Regions from separate parts of the Candidatus Arsenophonus phytopathogenicus genome, predicted to be linked through region 1. Evidence: predicted binding sites of a transcription regulator. Region 1 holds the regulator's gene; each other region holds the start of a gene.

Evidence for each region. The regulator CRP, encoded in region 1, controls carbon source genes, mostly activating them, when cyclic AMP is high. The targets are predictions, from matches to a motif close to ATGTGANNNNNNTCACAT.
Region 2: pth (aminoacyl-tRNA hydrolase) is a predicted target of CRP. The motif match lies at 2,088-2,105, and genes of this name have one in related genera.
Region 3: yrbN (protein YrbN) is a predicted target of CRP. The motif match lies at 4,714-4,731, and genes of this name have one in related genera.

The regions. Positions count from the first base shown of each region.
Region 1 is NZ_JBUIOB010000017.1:138,662-144,713, reverse strand. It holds gene AC01GB_RS04010 (peptidylprolyl isomerase) at 170-736, shown strand; gene AC01GB_RS04005 (hypothetical protein) at 938-1,570, shown strand; gene AC01GB_RS04000 (aminodeoxychorismate synthase component II) at 1,829-2,404, shown strand; partial or broken gene AC01GB_RS03995 (DUF488 domain-containing protein) at 2,630-2,988, shown strand; gene crp (cAMP-activated global transcriptional regulator CRP) at 3,201-3,833, opposite strand; partial or broken gene AC01GB_RS03985 (phosphoribulokinase) at 4,384-5,249, opposite strand; gene AC01GB_RS03980 (YheU family protein) at 5,398-5,637, opposite strand; gene AC01GB_RS03975 (hydrolase) at 5,641-6,052, opposite strand, start outside.
Region 2 is NZ_JBUIOB010000019.1:161,686-167,737, reverse strand. It holds gene ispE (4-(cytidine 5'-diphospho)-2-C-methyl-D-erythritol kinase) at 1-627, shown strand, start outside; gene prs (ribose-phosphate diphosphokinase) at 681-1,628, shown strand; partial or broken gene ychH (stress-induced protein YchH) at 1,736-1,975, opposite strand; gene pth (aminoacyl-tRNA hydrolase) at 2,287-2,877, shown strand; gene ychF (redox-regulated ATPase YchF) at 2,998-4,089, shown strand; gene AC01GB_RS15405 (hypothetical protein) at 4,312-4,887, opposite strand; gene AC01GB_RS15400 (hypothetical protein) at 4,921-5,349, opposite strand; gene AC01GB_RS15395 (hypothetical protein) at 5,903-6,052, opposite strand, start outside.
Region 3 is NZ_JBUIOB010000017.1:1,054,465-1,060,516, reverse strand. It holds partial or broken gene AC01GB_RS08890 (HlyD family secretion protein) at 1-75, opposite strand, end outside; partial or broken gene AC01GB_RS08885 (LytS/YhcK type 5TM receptor domain-containing protein) at 329-2,011, shown strand; partial or broken gene btsR (two-component system response regulator BtsR) at 2,014-2,731, shown strand; gene AC01GB_RS08875 (DEAD/DEAH family ATP-dependent RNA helicase) at 2,818-4,638, opposite strand; gene yrbN (protein YrbN) at 4,631-4,702, opposite strand; gene nlpI (lipoprotein NlpI) at 4,813-5,691, opposite strand; gene pnp (polyribonucleotide nucleotidyltransferase) at 5,815-6,052, opposite strand, start outside.

The sequences.
Region 1 (6,052 bases):
AAAATAACATTTTTTACATAAGAAAAAAAATATGGAATGTGACAGAATAGATCCTATTATTTAATTAGGTCAATTTAGGCCAGTTATGTATTTTTACTTAGTATAATGACCTGACGGTACTAAATTTTAGCTTACATTTTCATCTAAAATATAATTAAAAGGAACTTGAATGTTAAAACGTTTTTTTGTGCCGCTACTGGTAGCGTATATGGTTAGTATTTCTTCATTTGCTGTTGTAGTAGGAGATACTATCGTTAAATTAGTGACTTCGGAAGGTGAGATCGAATTTGAATTAAATAATAAAGCAGCTCCTATAACAACGGAGAATTTCATTCAGTATGTAAAAGCAGGTTACTATCAAAATACTATTTTCCATCGTGTGATCCCAGGTTTTATGATTCAAGGTGGTGGTTTTATTAGTGATTTGCAACCTCAATTAAATATTCGCTCGTCAATCAAAAATGAAGCTGATAATGGGTTACGTAATTTACGTGGAACCATTGCAATGGCGCGTACAACAGCTAAGGATAGTGCTACTAGCCAATTTTTTATCAACATAGCAGATAATGCATTCTTAGATCATGGCCAACGTGATTTTGGTTATGCTGTTTTTGGTAAAGTGATTAAAGGAATGGATGTTGTTGACAAAATTTCGAAAGTAAAAACAAAAGATATTGGTCCTTACCAAAATGTGCCAACTCAAGAAATAAAAATTATTTCTGCCAGTATTGAATAAGTTATCTAATAGCAGGAAATATTTTTCTGCTATTAAATTTAACATACCTACCGATATTTAATTACAATAAGAAAACTAAAATAATTTACCTGTCTTTATCTTGCTATTAATGGCAGGACTTTACTTTATAATAAAACAAAATTTCCATCAATCAATTTATTAATTTATATCGTTATCTTGTTGTTAATGAGGAATTATTGTTTGAGTAAGCTATTACCTAGTTGTCAGAAATTAATAGAAAATATTGTTGAGCCGAAAATAGAATATAAAAATAATCAATTTTCAGACTTACAGAATATGGCGCCTATGTCTACTTATTTTTTGGATGAGAAAATTGAATATATTCCGGGCAAAATGGTTCGATTTTCTGAAAAAACACAAGCGCTTATTATAAGTTCACTTACATTGAGTCGGGCATTGGAAACATTAGAAATTGATGGTTGGAAATTAGTTGTAGCGCAACGGGAGCAAGGAACCGCTACCGATTTACGACGGAAAACTGTATTTATTTCAAATCGAGTATTGAATCATCCTAATTTGACTATTCAAGCGTTATCCCATGAAATTGGGCATATTTTTTATGCAGCAAAGCCAAATATAAAATCTAAATCAAATTTTGTTTCTCATTTTTTAGCCAGTGAAGGTGCTGAGACGATTAAAAATATTGAGATCCAACGAGAAATTATTAATCACATGGCAGTGGATATTGGAATTATGGCAAATCCAAGAAATATAGAATGTTATAATGAAGTCTATGATAATTATCTTATTGATAACAAATTTGATGAAGCAACTAAATATATTGGTGAAATTTATCGAAATAACATCAAATAATTTAAAACCTTATGGTCAATATTATCACGAAGTTTATAATAGTTTATAGTAATCCTTTATCATTATTCTCATTTATAATTATTGTGTTTATTTATTAAAACGAAACATTTTGATTGATTTTTGTAAGCCATTTTTTTCTACGGTTATGGTATGATAGCTCACGTTATTGTTATGGTATAATAATCAGTACAATTTGCCTTAATAATAAAGTTCATAATTAAGGAATTATTACTATAAAAATCATTTGGATAGCTAGTTATGCTTTTGATAATTGATAACTATGATTCGTTTACCTATAACCTTTATCAATATCTGTGTGAGTTAGGAGTTGATGTTGTAGTTAAACGTAATGATGCAATAACTATCTCGGAGATAGAAACATTAGCGCCGACACATTTAGTTATTTCACCGGGTCCATGTACACCTAATGAGGCGGGTGTTTCACTAAATACAATTTCATATTTTGCCGGTAAGATCCCAATTTTGGGGGTTTGCCTTGGTCACCAGGCGATTGGTCAGGCTTTTGGTGCTTCAATTGTCAAAGCGAGAGAAGTAATGCATGGCAAGGTATCTGCAATTCATCATAACCAGCAAGGTATTTTTAAAGGATTAAATCGTCCATTACAGGTTACTCGTTACCATTCTTTGGTGATTGTTGCTGGAACTTTACCCGCTACCTTTGAAGTTACTGCCTGGACGCTACATGATGGAAATATTGATGAAATTATGGGTATTCGGCATAAAACACTACCTATTGAGGGCGTCCAATTCCATCCAGAAAGCATCTTGAGTGAGCAAGGACATGAGTTATTAAATAATTTTCTAAAGTATTAATTTATTACAAATTAGATCATGTCTGGCTATTTATTTCAATGATAAGTATAACTATCAACGTTGGAAAAATAGTTTTATTTTGCTTGAAATGTAAATCTCAATAGGTGAAAAGCAGTATATAGAAAGTAAATATGTTTTTTGTATTTATCATCGATACAGGACTACTATTAAACATAATAAAAGAAATTTTTGTTAAATTTTTTATTATCAAAAAATGGTACAAAGATGATAATTTGTAAACGCATTTATGCGGATAAAACCGGTAATGATGGCTATCGGGTATTGGTTGATAGGATATGGCCAAGAGGTATTAAAAAAACAAGATCTTCGCTATGATGAATGGAATAAAAATGTTGCTCCATCAAATGATTTAAGAAAATGGTTTCATAAATATCCAGCAAATTTTACTCAATTTAAGCGACTTTATTTTGAAGAATTAGAAAATAATCCCTGATAGTTGGCAACATTTATTGCTTAAAGTAAAATGGGACTGTTTGATACTTCTTTTTTCTAACAAAGACGAAGATCATAATAATGCGGTAGTATTAAAATCGTTTTTGGAAAATAAACTTAATAAGGTTTGATTATTATACTCTGACTATCTAGTAAATTTTATGATAGATAGTTCGGTTATTTTTAATTTCAAATATCATATTAAAGTTGTATCATTATTCAGCTATTCGATTTTTTATTACTATTGTAATTATATATTCATAATTTAATTGTATATTAATAACAATAAATAAGTTTGTAAAACCAATACACTACATAAAAGTAGGTACTGGTTTATAGAATATTAACGTGTACCGTAAACGACAATGGTTTTACCGTGAGCAGAAATCAGATTTTGATCTTCTAGCATTTTTAGGATACGTCCCACTGTTTCACGTGAGCATCCTACTATTTGACCTATCTCTTGGCGAGTTATTTTAATTTGCATTCCATCTGGATGCGTCATCGCGTCAGGTTGTTTTGCTAAATTTAATAATGTTTGCGCAATACGGCCTGTAACATCCAAAAAAGCTAGATTACCGACTTTTTCAGAAGTTGTTTGTAAGCGTTTAGCCATTTGTGCTGATAATCGCATCAAAATATCTGGATTTATCTGTATTAATTGGCGAAATTTTTTATAAGAGATTTCAGCGACTTCACAGGCGCTTTTAGCTCTAACCCAAGCTGTTCGCTCTTGCCCTTCCTCAAATAATCCAAGTTCACCAATAAAGTCCCCCTGATTCAGATAGGAAAGGATCATCTCTTTTCCTTCTTCATCTTTAATCAAAACAGCAACAGAACCTTTTACAATATAATAAAGTGTTTCTGCTTTTTCGCCCTGATGAATAAGAGTGCTTTTGGATGGATATTTGTGAATATGGCAGTGTGACAAAAACCATTCAAGAGTCGGGTTTGTGTGTGGTTTGCCGAAAACCATTCGCTTAATCCTCTAATGTTATTGCAGCCTAAATATGAAAATACCAATCTTGATAAGGCTGGCTTATCTTATAAAATTCTAACATAGCATACTAACTTGTTTAGTTTGGAAAAGTTAATATTAACTATAGGGTATATTGATTCGGAATTTTTGGTATTGATCTTAACCATACTATAAATGTGCTTTTGCTTTGTAGCATAATAAAAGCATCCTGTCTCTACTGTCTCGATTCAGTCATGTTGTATAGACCAAATAATCCATATTTTAGCAATAAGTTGATTAGTTTTATTGTGTTTATTAATAAGTATGACAAAGTAAATATTACATTTGAAAATTAAACCGAAATAATAATATATTATTTCATAAGTTATCAAATTATAGCAAAAATAAATATTAACATTATAATATAATTACGTTATTAAATAATTTACCAGAAAATATTACCGCGATTATTATGATATACGGAAAAGATAATTTTATGCATAGTTTGAACTTTAAAATGGTTATAAGAATAAAAAATTGATATAAGTAAAAATATAATGCTGTGTTGTTAGCTTATTTTATGGATAATTTTTTTATTAGTGACAAGCTTTTTTACTAATGGGGTCATAATTAACTCCAATGCTAAACCTAGTTTGCCACCTGGAATAACCAATGTGTTCATTGAAGAAATAAATGAATTGTGTAGCATGGATAAAAGATAGGGAAAATCGATCCGGGTCAGACCATTAAATCGGATCACTATAAAACTTTCATCTGGTGAAGGAATCGCTTTAGCGGCAAAGGGGTTAGAGGTATCAACGGTTGGAACACGTTGAAAGTTGATATGGGTGCGAGAAAATTGTGGGGTGATATATTTAATGTAATCTCCCATTGAGCGGATAACTGAATCCATCACAGCTTCTCTTGAATGACCCCGTTCTTATGTATCACGAATTAGTTTCTGGATTCATTCAAGATTAACAATAGGCACGACACCGACTAACAAATCTACATGTTTAGCCACATTATATTTTGATGTTACAACCCCACCATGTAACCTTTCATAAAATAGTATATTGGTATTTTTAGGTAATGCTTCCCATGGTGTAAAAGTCCCAGGTTGAAGATTGTAAGGGACGGCTTCATCGTAGGTGTGCAAATAGCGCCGGCGTTTTCCTATCCCTTTTCTCCATACTCGATCAAACTTTGTTCAAGCAGACCAAAATCATTGGATTCAGGTCCAAAATAACTAATATGACGATTCTGTTCTTTAGCTTTAAGAATAGCAACATCCATTTCAGGGCGAGTATAACGATGAAAGCTATCACCTTCAATGGTTGCTGCCGAAAGCTTTAACTGAGTAAAGGTTTTTTGAAATGTAAGGCTGGTGGTGCTGGCGCCTGTTACTGGAATGATCGGATGATTAGCTGACATAATAAGTGGCTTCCATTACGCATTCAGATAACACAATATTTTAACAAATTAATTACAATAACGTAAAATTTATTTTTATATAGCGATGTATACAGTTATTTAAGAATGTAATTGTGTTTTTGGCAAAATATTTATCGTTTCATGTAATTCAGACCAGACCAGACCAGACCAGACCAGACCAGACCAGACCAGACCAGACCAGACCAGACCAGACCAGACCAGACCAGACAAGCACAACACTTCCTAATCGTAATTGTTGCTTAATATCCTCAACTTTTTCTTCCAGCGTTTTCTCATCTTTACCATAATCCGTTCCTTCTCGTAACACAAAGCTTTCAATCAAATTATTTAAAGTATCTGCTGCTAGCTGTTGCCATCGAATGATCATAAATTACGGCTCCAGATGTGGGGTTAACCAATCAGGTATGCGTTGCTCAAGCCACATTTTAGGCTGTTTTAATGTGCCACTAACAAACCCAACGTGACCACCATGTTCTGTCATTTGATACTCAATATTAGCTGGTAATTGGTTGATATCCGGTACAACTTCAGGCGCCATAAAAGGATCATCTTTTGCATGAATAATTAGTGTTGGCACACGGATATTCGGTAACCGAGGTAGAGCACTACATTGATGATAATAATCCGCTGCATCTTTAAAACCGTGTATTATAGCCGTGATGACATTATCAAAATCACGCAGCCGTTTTAGCTTTTTTAGTTGTAGCAAATTAAGCGGTAATGAACCTGGGTAGCGAATGAGTTTGCGTGTTGTATTACGTTTAAGGCCGTTTAGTAAATAA
Region 2 (6,052 bases), on a different contig from region 1:
GATAGTCATCAAGGTGCCGATATTTATGTTAAGAAAAGATTACCCACCGGTGGTGGTTTAGGCGGTGGCTCTTCTAATGCAGCAACCACATTGATTGCCTTAAATCACCATTGGCAAACTCGTATTGATGATAATACTCTAGCCGAGCTTGGCCGTCAGCTCGGCGCCGATGTTCCGGTATTCGTAATAGGTCATGCCGCTTTCGCACAAGGCATCGGTGATCAACTTTTGCCAGCCAGTCCTGCAGAAAAATGGTATTTAGTGGCCCACCCTGGAATAAATATTGCTACCCAACAAATTTTTGCTGATCCGGAATTAAAACGTAATTCCGCAAAACGCTCGTTAAGCGCATTGTTACAAGGGCCATACGCAAATGATTGTGAACCAATCGCAAGAAAACGTTTCCCTGAGGTTGAAGAGCTTATTTCATGGCTGCTAGAATATACATCATCACGTCTTACCGGCACAGGTGCTTGCGTTTTTGCGGAATTCGAAACTGAAGCTGCTGCCCGTAAGGTGTTAAATAAAGCCCCAGAGTGGGTGCAGGGTTTCGTTACGCAAGGCGTTAACCAGTCTCCTTTGCATACATTCCGCGCTGGGATTTCCAGATATCGAGACCATCAATAATAATATTTTTTGGTCGATAATATCTTTATAGACGCAAGCCTGAGGTTTTTTACGTGCCTGATATGAAGCTTTTTGCTGGTAATGCTACACCGGAACTTGCTCAACGTGTTGCCAACCGACTGTATACGAGCCTTGGCGACGCTGCGGTTGGTCGTTTTAGTGATGGTGAGGTTAGTGTACAAATTAATGAAAATGTCCGTGGTGGTGATCTTTTCATCATACAATCAACGTGTGCCCCAACAAACGACAATTTAATGGAGCTTGTTGTCATGGTTGATGCACTACGCCGTGCATCTGCTGGTCGGATCACCGCTGTCATTCCCTATTTTGGTTATGCACGTCAAGATCGCCGTGTACGTTCAGCGCGTGTGCCTATTACCGCTAAAGTAGTCGCCGATTTTCTTTCCAGTGTCGGTGTTGACCGGGTCTTAACTGTCGATCTGCATGCCGAGCAAATCCAGGGTTTTTTTGATGTGCCGGTAGATAACGTTTTTGGTAGTCCGATTTTGTTAGAAGATATGCTACAACAAAATCTAGACAATCCGATCGTCGTTTCACCCGATATAGGCGGAGTAATACGTGCCCGCGCCATTGCCAAATTATTAAATGATACCGATATGGCCATTATTGATAAACGTCGGCCACGCGCAAACGTTTCCCAAGTTATGCATATCATTGGTGATGTTGCTAATCGAGACTGTGTACTGGTCGATGATATGATAGATACCGGTGGTACCTTGTGTAAAGCCGCTGAAGCACTTAAGGAAAGAGGCGCTAAACGGGTCTTTGCTTATGCTACCCATCCCATATTTTCCGGTAATGCCCTCGCTAATATTAAAGATTCAGTCATTGATGAGGTGGTTGTTTGTGACACTATTCCCTTATCAGCTGAAATCAAACAGCTCAACAAGGTTCGCTCATTAACGCTATCAGTCATGTTGGCTGAAGCCATTCGTAGGATCAGCAACGAAGAGTCAATCTCAGCGATGTTTGAACACTAAATAATAAATTACTCTCAGTTAAATTTTTAGCTGCCGTATTTATTAACTTAGTACTACCGAAAACCCTTTGGCATTTATCACGGGGTTTTTCTTTACTGTAAAATAGATTACCGACGATGGCGCTCGTCAAAATTTCGCGGCCACCAATAACGATCAGCAATGCCCTCATGACCACTCACTCTAGCACCAGCTAACCAAATCAAACTTCCAATAAAAAGACTAGTCAGTGATATTTTTGCTAAATATTCGGGTAGTTCTAATTGAAAAACATGATTGCAAATATTATATGCAATACTGAGCACCATAATTGCCATCCCAGTTACCATCAAGCAATTACCTAATAAAAAAGACTGTTTTTTTCATATCATACCCTCCAAAATACTTATCACTATGTACAATATTGAATAATAAAAATACCTACTCTTTTGCTATATTATAGTAATAGTTTTCCGACACAGATTGAGAAAATGATCACATTAGATAATATTTTATTCACAAATCTATACATAAAACTATTTTTATTGAAAAAATAGTAGCCATTATGCAGCTAACCTGATCAACCTATTCTACTGTCATCAAATTTAACTTTTTGTAGTCGGTTGTCAGAAAAGGTAAGCTATGTTCATTAATTAAAACCGCTCAATAGTGAAAGAATATGGTGAGTAACATACAACTGATCGTCGGTCTGGCTAACCCAGGTTCTGAATACGCGTTAACTCGGCATAATGCAGGCGCCTGGTATGTCGAATTATTAGCCAAACAACATAATCAATTACTAAAAGAAGAAAGTAAATTTTTTGGTCATACCGCCAGAATCAACTTGGCAAATAATGATGTTCGCTTACTGATACCGACAACATATATGAATCTTAGTGGAAAATCAGTGTTAGCATTAGCCAGTTTTTATCGTATCAAGCCAGCTGAAATTCTTGTCGCCCATGACGAATTAGATTTAATGCCAGGCACCGCCAAAATAAAATTAGGCGGCAGCAATGGCGGACATAATGGTCTTAAAGATATTCAAAATAAACTAGGCAACAACCCTAATTTTTATCGTTTACGCATCGGTATTGGTCATCCCGGTGATAAAAATAAAGTTGTCGGCTTTGTGTTGAATAAACCCACCCTTCAGGAACAAAAATTAATCGATGATACCATTGATGAAGCAATACGTTGTACACCGATCCTGCTTAATGAAGGCGTTAATAAAGCAGTAAATCAGTTGCACGCTTTTAAGGCATCGAGTTAATACTTATTACATCATATCTTCGGCAAGGTAACTTTTACGTGTATAATCATCGATAAATTCATTCATATTTATCAATTAGCGATACGCGATTGAACAGATAAAAACTAAGGTAACATATTTATGGGATTTAAATGCGGTATCGTTGGTCTGCCCAATGTAGGAAAATCAACGCTTTTTAATGCGCTGACCAAAGCCGGCATCGAGGCAGCAAACTTCCCTTTTTGTACTATTGAGCCTAATACCGGTGTAGTACCGATGCCCGATCCTCGTCTTGATCAATTGGCGCAAATTGTCAAACCACAGCGAGTACTACCGACAACAATGGAGTTTGTCGACATTGCCGGACTGGTAAAAGGTGCATCTAAAGGCGAAGGTTTAGGCAATCAATTTTTAACTAACATCCGTGAAACTGAAGCGATCGGCCATGTTGTTCGCTGTTTCGACAATGATAACATCATCCATGTTGCCGGCCAGGTTGATCCACTAGCAGATATTGATACCATTAATACTGAATTGGCATTAGCTGACTTAGATACCTGTGAACGTGCTATTTATCGCATTCAGAAAAAAGCTAAAGGTGGCGACAAAGAAGCAAAAATTGAATTAGACATTTTGACAAAATGTTTACCGCATCTTGAAAACGCAGAGATGCTACGAACTCTAGCGTTAAGTAAAGAAGAAAAAGCCACCATCCGCTATCTCAGCTTTTTAACTCTCAAATCAACCATGTATATTGCCAATGTGAGTGAAGATGGTTTTAACAACAATCACCACCTAGATGCAGTGCGGGCCATTGCTGAAAAAGAGGGCTCGGTGGTGGTGCCAGTATGTGCGGCCGTTGAAGCCGATATCGCCGACCTGGATGAAGATGAACGCGACGAATTTATGGCTGAGCTGAGTATTGAAGAGCCGGGGCTAAATCGTGTGATCCGCGCCGGTTATAAGTTACTTAATTTACAAACTTACTTCACTGCCGGGGTCAAAGAAGTTCGCGCCTGGACCATCCCTGTTGGTGCCACCGCACCACAAGCGGCCGGTAAAATTCACACCGATTTTGAAAAAGGTTTTATCCGCGCCCAAACAATCGCATTTGCCGATTTTATTCACTATAACGGCGAGCAAGGCGCCAAAGAAGCCGGCAAAATGCGCGCCGAGGGGAAAGATTATATTGTGCAAGATGGCGATGTAATGAACTTTTTGTTTAATGTTTGATCCATTCTGGCCGGCTTTATGACATCTCAACACAATCTATAAAGACCGCAAAAACACTAAAACCCCACGCAAATTGCGTGGGGTTTTTCTATTGACCGTACTCAATTTTTTATGCTAAATCAATCAAAGCCGAGTGCAAAATTGAGTATCACTATAATTACAACCCTTGGTTACCGGAAGCGTGCCAAAAGTGTAACCACTTTCCCACAGTGCATCACAAATTTAAGTAGACACTTTACTGTTATGACCCATAATAATATCGTAATTACAGCTATCGATAAATTGATTGCTGGTTCCAACTTCTTGCACCCCTTCTGATAAATGTAACTTTTCATACAGGTTTAACATCGATTCTGGTTTCAGTAATGACGCCATATCCACGCACATATCGCCATTACTTTCAGCAATCTCTCTTAGTGTGTGGTTAAATAACATCGCCCCACTTTCAAAGCTATTAATTTGTCTCCTAACTTCATCATAAATACGTTTAGCTTTCTTCTCGTTGGTAGACGTTTGATATTTCGCTTTGGCAGAACTAACCATCTCCTGATAACGCGCAGCCGATAGTGGAAGTCCCATATTTATATAAATAAAGTGTGCATTACTTAAACCAACAATTTTAACTAATTCTTCTCTACGCTTATGAGCAATTTTAATTGCCACTTTGTGCATCTCGGTGGCAGGCAAACCTGCCGTGTAAAGGTCGTTAGCGCCAAACCAAACAATAAAAAGAAAGTTTTCATTATTTATACCTTGTAATGAGAAATCTTTCTCGAAAGCCTTCACCTCATTTTTCATAAATGAAATATGGCGCGCTTTTTGCCATTTAGGTTAATCTTGCTCACTATTTTTTATGTCGTATTTACGCTCATATTCTTTATCATGTAAATCATAGATTGATTTCAAGTGTGGCGCTAATCGATCATAATGCAACGGTTTTTTAAATAACTCTTTTTCCGTGCTGTTGAAATAAATACTGCCTTTAGTGGTAATATTGATGACAGGCACATTCAGCATAACTTTATTATCAATTTGGATCTCCTCTCTGGCAATCATATCCAAACGGTTTTTCCCCTCAATCAAGTTATATTTTGATTCTATAGCTATGTAACTAATATCTTCTTCATCCGTAAACAAATCAAATGGCCATAAATCAGCAATATTGTAGCGGTCATATTCAGCACCCTGATAGCTGATAGCTGATAGCTGATAGCTGATAGCACCATTTTTACTTAGCAGCGGCACATTATGGCCAGACAAGCTGCTATCCGTTAGCGCAATGTTATTCTTAGCTATTAGGTTCAGTTCGTTGTTAGCGCGAAGCTGGCTGTTATTGAGCGCAATATTTTCACTCGTAATAGACAGGTTATTATCCGCCTGGGCTGATAATCATGCATTGAGCTGTTGGCTATTTAAAGTAATATTTCTGCCTGCTAAAAGAGGTTCATAATCATACTTTTCATGTAATTCACGCACTGAATTAAGTGCCAGCAGATAGGTTTTATTGGATTCTATTTTATCCGCAGTGATAACCAGATTGTTGCCAGCAGAAAATCTAGCCGATAAAAAATCGTTATCCCGCCAAAGCCATATTTCCGGCTGATTAATGGGTATTAAGGTGTCTTAATGTCAAGAGTAAATGATGCATCAGGTGCTTTGTCTGCCGGTATAAAGGAAAGATATTGGTCCTGATCGATAGAATAACGGATACAAACGTCATCCTAATCATTATCTTGATAAGTATAATCTGGCAGGTATCCAATGCTACAGCTGAGGTAAGGATCCGTACAGTAAAGTATACATCTAGCGCATTTTATAAACCTACCCAGACAAATTTTTCACCCAGTTTTTGATTAATAACGGTAATATGCTTCCTGTGCAAATAATTATCATTGACTAATAGATTACTTTTAATATAGCGATGGTTACTGGCAGAAAGACGACCAAACATCAGAGGGGAAGC
Region 3 (6,052 bases), 920 kb from region 1:
CTGTGTATAAAGTAACACGGCAATCACAACAACAATCAGCATCAGTAGCACTAAAAATGAGATTCTTCTTTTCATATGAACTATAACATACCTTAACTATTTCACATGCAACTATATTGTTTGCAATTAACAAACAATTCAGTATGCGATTTTAAAATGTAAGTTGTTAATAAATTCGTGCTCTAAATCGCATAAAACAGACGCTATGCCTTTACTATTGTACAATCTAATCTTTATCCTACGCATATTTTGACTAGTAACCATTCAATTTTAGTCTTGCTCATTCAGTTATGCGATACCATAAAATGTATTTTTTACTGGATTAACTATGTATACCTTTGATTTATTACTATTATTACTCCAACAAATGTGTGTTTATTTAATTATCGCCTGGATACTTAGTAAAACCCCGCTCATTATTTCATTATTGAAAGTCACGATTTTTATCCCTCATAAGCTGATGTGTTATGTTATCTTTGCTGTTTTTTCAATTATCGGTAGCTATTTGGGGTTATATATTAGTGATGCAATTGCTAACACTCGCACCATCAGTACCGTATTAAGTGGTTTGCTCGGCGGTCCCAGTGTGGGAATATTGGTTGGTATTACCGGCGGAATACACTGTTATTCACTCGGTGTTGCAACAGCATCTAGTTGCATGCTGTCAACGATTATGGAAGGTTTAATTGGCGGACTGGTACATCGCTATTACATAAAACAGATGCAAATCAACAAGCTGTTTAATCCCTATACTGCTGCCAGTGTGACTTTTTTAGCTGTAATTCTGCAAATGTTAATCATTTTATTACTAACAAAACCCTTTGCTAACGCTATCGCTCTGGTTAAAAAATATTGCCCTGCCGATGATTATTAGCAATAGCATTGGTGCAGCGATATTTATTCGTATTTTATTGGATAGGCAGCTATTATTGAAAAATATACCACGGCCTTTTCTACCCAAGCGTTAAAAATTGCGGCTCATACCGAAGGAATATTGCGCCAAGGATTTAATACTCATAATAGTATGCATGTTGCTAATATTCTTTATCAACAATTACAAATTGGTGCGGTTGCAATCACTGATACAGAAAAAATTCTCGCTTTTGTTGGCATTGGCTCTGATCATCATATTGCCGGCGCTAAACTTACTTCTAAACCAACAATGCGTGCGATTACAAATAATCAGGTGGTATACGCAGACGGAAATGAAGAACCCTATCAATGCTCAATGAGTATCAACTGTAAAATTGGTTCAGTTTTAGTGATCCCGTTACGAGCAGAAAATCAATAAGTTATTGGTACCATCAAGCTTTATGAGGAAAAAAATCGATTATTTAGTTCAATTAATCTTACTTTAGGAGAGGTTATTGCTAGCCTCATATCCGGCCAATATGAACGAAATAAACAATCTTTGTTAAAATCAGAAATAAAATTGCTTCATGCACAAGTTAATCCTCACTTTTTATTTAATGCACTCAATACCCTACAAGCCGTGATACGTAAAGACCGCAAACAAACTACTGAACTTATAAACACCCTCTCTACCTTCTTGCGTAAAAATTTAAAACGCCCTGAAACGATAACAACATTGTATGACGAAATTGAACATGTAAACACTTACTTACAAATTGAAAAAGCGCGTTTTGGTGAGCATCTGCAAATTCAAATCCAAATCCCGCCAAAATTGAAAACCACTAAATTACCGGCGTTTTCACTACAACCCCTAGTTGAAAATGCGATCAAACATGGAACCGCACATTTATTAAATACTGGCCGAATTAGCCTTCGTGCCTTTCAACAACATGGGCATATCTATATTGAAATTAAAGATAATGCAGGATTATATCAACCTGCTGAAATAAATGATGGATTAGGCATAAACCTGGTAGATAAGCGTCTGAAACTCCACTACGGTGAACAATATGGTATCAATATCTTCTGCCAACCAGAACAATTTACTTGTGTCAGGCTGTATATCCCCGATATTAACGTAACAAACCAGGCGGCTTAACAATGAAGATTGTAATTGTTGATGACAAACCTCTTGCACGCGAGAATTTACGTTACCTATTAGAGCAGGAAGCCAATATCGATATTATTAGCGAATGCTTTAATGCCATTGAAGCACTCAGGGTTATTCATCATAAAAAAACCGGATGTTGTTTTCCTTGATATTCAAATGCCTCGCATTACAGGACTTGAAATGGTACAAATGCTCGGTCCGCAACATCGGCCTTATATTATATTTGTTACCGCCTTCGACGAATACGCTATTCAAGCTCTTGAGGAGCACGGTTTTGACTATTTGCTAAAACCGTTAGAAAAAAACCGTTTATCAAAAACCCTTCAGCGGTTACATCACTATCGACAAAAACAGAATATTGAACAATTGTCGAGTAATATCTCCCTTAAATACATTCCCTGTGTAGGCCACAATCGTATTTGGTTGATACCCCTTGGCGAAGTGCTCTACATTACATCTCGTATGAATGGTGTATATGTTATGAATAATAAAAATCAAGAAGGATTTACCGAGCTGACACTACGCACTATTGAAATGCGTACCACATTGGTTCGTTACCAACGCCAATATTTGATTAATATGGCCCAACTAAAAGAAATTACTTTTACTGAAAATAATCAGGCAAAACTGGTATTAAGTAATAGTCAACATATTCCGATCAGCCGTCGCTACCTGAAAGTCTTCAAAGAGGCGTTAGGATTATGCTAATTCGGTTGATAACCTTTTAATAAACAAAAAGCTGAATTCAATTGAATTCAGCTTTTGGCGCTAAATAGGACAATAATCCTATTACATTAGATATTGTGATTGCTACGACGGCGTAATCCAGAGTTATTATTCCCTTCGTTACGACCACGGAACTGTTCACGCTCACTACGACGTTCATTACCAAAGCGATGTCCTCGCTCACGTAATCCACCGCCATTACGCTGCCCACCGTTACCACGACGTTCAAACGGTTTTGCTTCACCTAACAATTGCATTTGCATTGGCTTATTCAAAATACGTGTACGTGTCAAATGATTAAGTAATTCATTTGGCATACCTTTTGGTAACTCTATTGTTGAGTGTGAAGCAAACAACTTAATATTACCAATATAACGACTACTAATATCCGCTTCGTTAGCAATTGCACCAACAATGTGGCGAACTTCAACGCCATCATCACGACCAACTTCAATACGGTACAATTCCATATCACCGACATCACGACGCGGACTACGTTCAGAAGTACCGTTACTGCGACGACGCTCATCAGGTGAATTAAATTCACGTTTTGCACGACGAACAGGATCAGGTGGCAATATTAGCGGCCGATCACCTTGCGCCATTTTTAATAGTGCTGAAGCTAAGGTTTCCATATCCAGATCATCATCAACAACTAATTTAGCCAGTAATGCACGATATTTTTCTAAATCACCGCTTTCTAATTGCTTTTGAATATTTTCAGCAAATTTAGCTTGGCGACGTTCACTTAAAAGTGCAGAACTTGGTAACTCAACTTCGGCAATTGGCTGCTTCATGGTACGTTCAATATTGCGTAGTAGTCGACGTTCACGATTATCGACAAACAAAATAGCACGACCAGCTCGACCTGCCCGACCGGTACGACCAATTCGATGCACATAAGATTCTGCATCCATCGGTATGTCATAATTAACAACTAAACTAATGCGTTCAACATCTAGACCTCGTGCTGCGACATCGGTGGCAATTAATATATCAAGACGGCCATCTTTCAAACGTTCTAAGGTTTGCTCACGTAGAGCTTGATTCATATCGCCATTTAGAGCCGAGCTATTATAGCCACTACGTTCAAGCGCTTCAGCAACCTCTAATGTGGCATTTTTAGTGCGTACAAAAATAATTGCCGCATCAAAATCTTCAGCCTCCAAAAAACGAACTAATGCTTCATTTTTACGCATGCCATAGACAGACCAATAACTTTGAGTAATGTCTGGACGCGTCGTCACACTGGATTGAATGCTGATCTCTTTTGGTGATTTCATAAAACGACGGGTAATACGACGGATCGCTTCCGGCATTGTGGCAGAAAATAGTGCCGTTTGATGCTCGGTTGGGATCTGACTCATGATATTTTCAACGTCTTCAATGAACCCCATACGTAACATTTCGTCCGCTTCATCAAGAACCAAACCACGTAAATGGGATAAATTTAGCGTCCCTCGTTTCAAATGATCTAATAAGCGACCCGGAGTTCCTACTACAATTTGCGGGCCTTGCCTTAGTGCGCGTAGTTGCGAATCGTAACGCTGCCCACCATAAAGTGCGACTACATTTACTGAACGAATGTGTTTGGAGAATTCACTCATGGCTTCCGCAACTTGTACGGCTAACTCACGCGTTGGTGCCAACACTAAGATTTGAGGGGCTTTCAATGTGATATCTATATTATGTAATAGCGGCAAACTAAAAGCGGCGGTTTTACCACTACCGGTTTGTGCCATACCTAATACGTCACACCCATCTAATAAATAGGGGATACATTGCTGCTGGATTGGCGATGGTTTTTCATAACCAAGGTCATTTAGTGCAGAAAGAATCGGTGTTGATAAACCTAAATCAGCAAAAGAGATTTCAGTCTCATTAGTCATGCAAAAGTGCCTCATTTATTATGGCGGCCAGTTTACATAACTCTGCGAAAAAAATTTCGGTCATTTTCATTTAAAATGTGAACTGGCTCAAATTATGTTATTAAACGAACAACAAGCCCTCATCACAATCGATGAAGACTTAAAAAAGCAGTGATGATATGTTCGTCGCTACTGTTAGCCTGATTCTGAAAGGTCGTCTTGTGCCTGACCTAACAAAGCCAGTTCCAACAGAGCATAGCGGTGCTCAACAAAGCTATGTGCATTGCTAGCTACCGTAAGCTTGAATAACGCTATAGCGTTATCATTATCCCCCAGACTTAGGTAATATTTACCTAAATAGAAGTTAGTTTCACTAAGATGCTCAGCGAGCGAAGTGTTATCTGTTGAATTCTCTTTCAAACGAACCATCAATGTTTTTTCACTGATTTTACCTAAATAGAATTCAACTATATTCCAGCCCCATTGCCCTTTTTCCGCTTGGTTATAACGAGATAACAAATTGGCTTGCGCCATTTTTGGTTTTATCTCTTTCTCCACTAAATACAGCCATAAGCTGCGGAAAGGATCATTTGGATCTTGTCGATAATACGCCAGCAGATCACCCTGCGCCAATCGATATCTCCCACCATAATACAGTGCAATACCCCGATTCATGCGCGCGAAATTGTAAGTTAGATCAAGCTCTAAAACAGAATCAAACGCTTCATAGGCAGCATCAAAATTGCCTGCCTGTGTAAAATATATTCCCAGAAAATTAAAAACTTCCGGAATATCAGGACGTATAGCTAGCGCCATGGTAAAATCATTGCGCGCTAACGCCCTCAATCCGAGACTATCATACAACACACCGCGTTCATATAAAAGCTGTGCATATTCATCATCGGACAACGACCGGCTCGCTAGGATCTGTTCCATACGAGCCAATATTACTTCTTGTTGCAATGTGGGTTGCAATGGGACAGCAAAGACTTCATTTTTACGCCAGTTTTCACTGCTGCAACCGACAATAAAAACAATAGCAGCAGTATAAAGCCAGCGCAGAAAAGAATTCATTGCCTTCTCCCAAAGACAGAAACTAGTCAATATATCCCGTCAATCCCCACAATTACCGGAGACTCAGCTATTAAAAAAACTGAGTAGGTGCTCTTTTTACAGGACACCGAGCCTTACGTCAAATTATTCTGCAGAAATCTGTGTTTCTGTTTCAGCCGGCTTTTCAGCAGAAACCGCCTCTTTAATACTAAGGCGAATACGACCCTGCCGATCAATTTCCAATACTTTGACTGGCACTTCCTGACCTAACTGTAAGTAATCAGTAACTTTTTCAACGCGTTTTTCTGCTATCTGAGAGATATGCACCAGCCCTTCTTTACCACCACCAATGGCAACAAAAGCACCAAAGTCAACGATACGT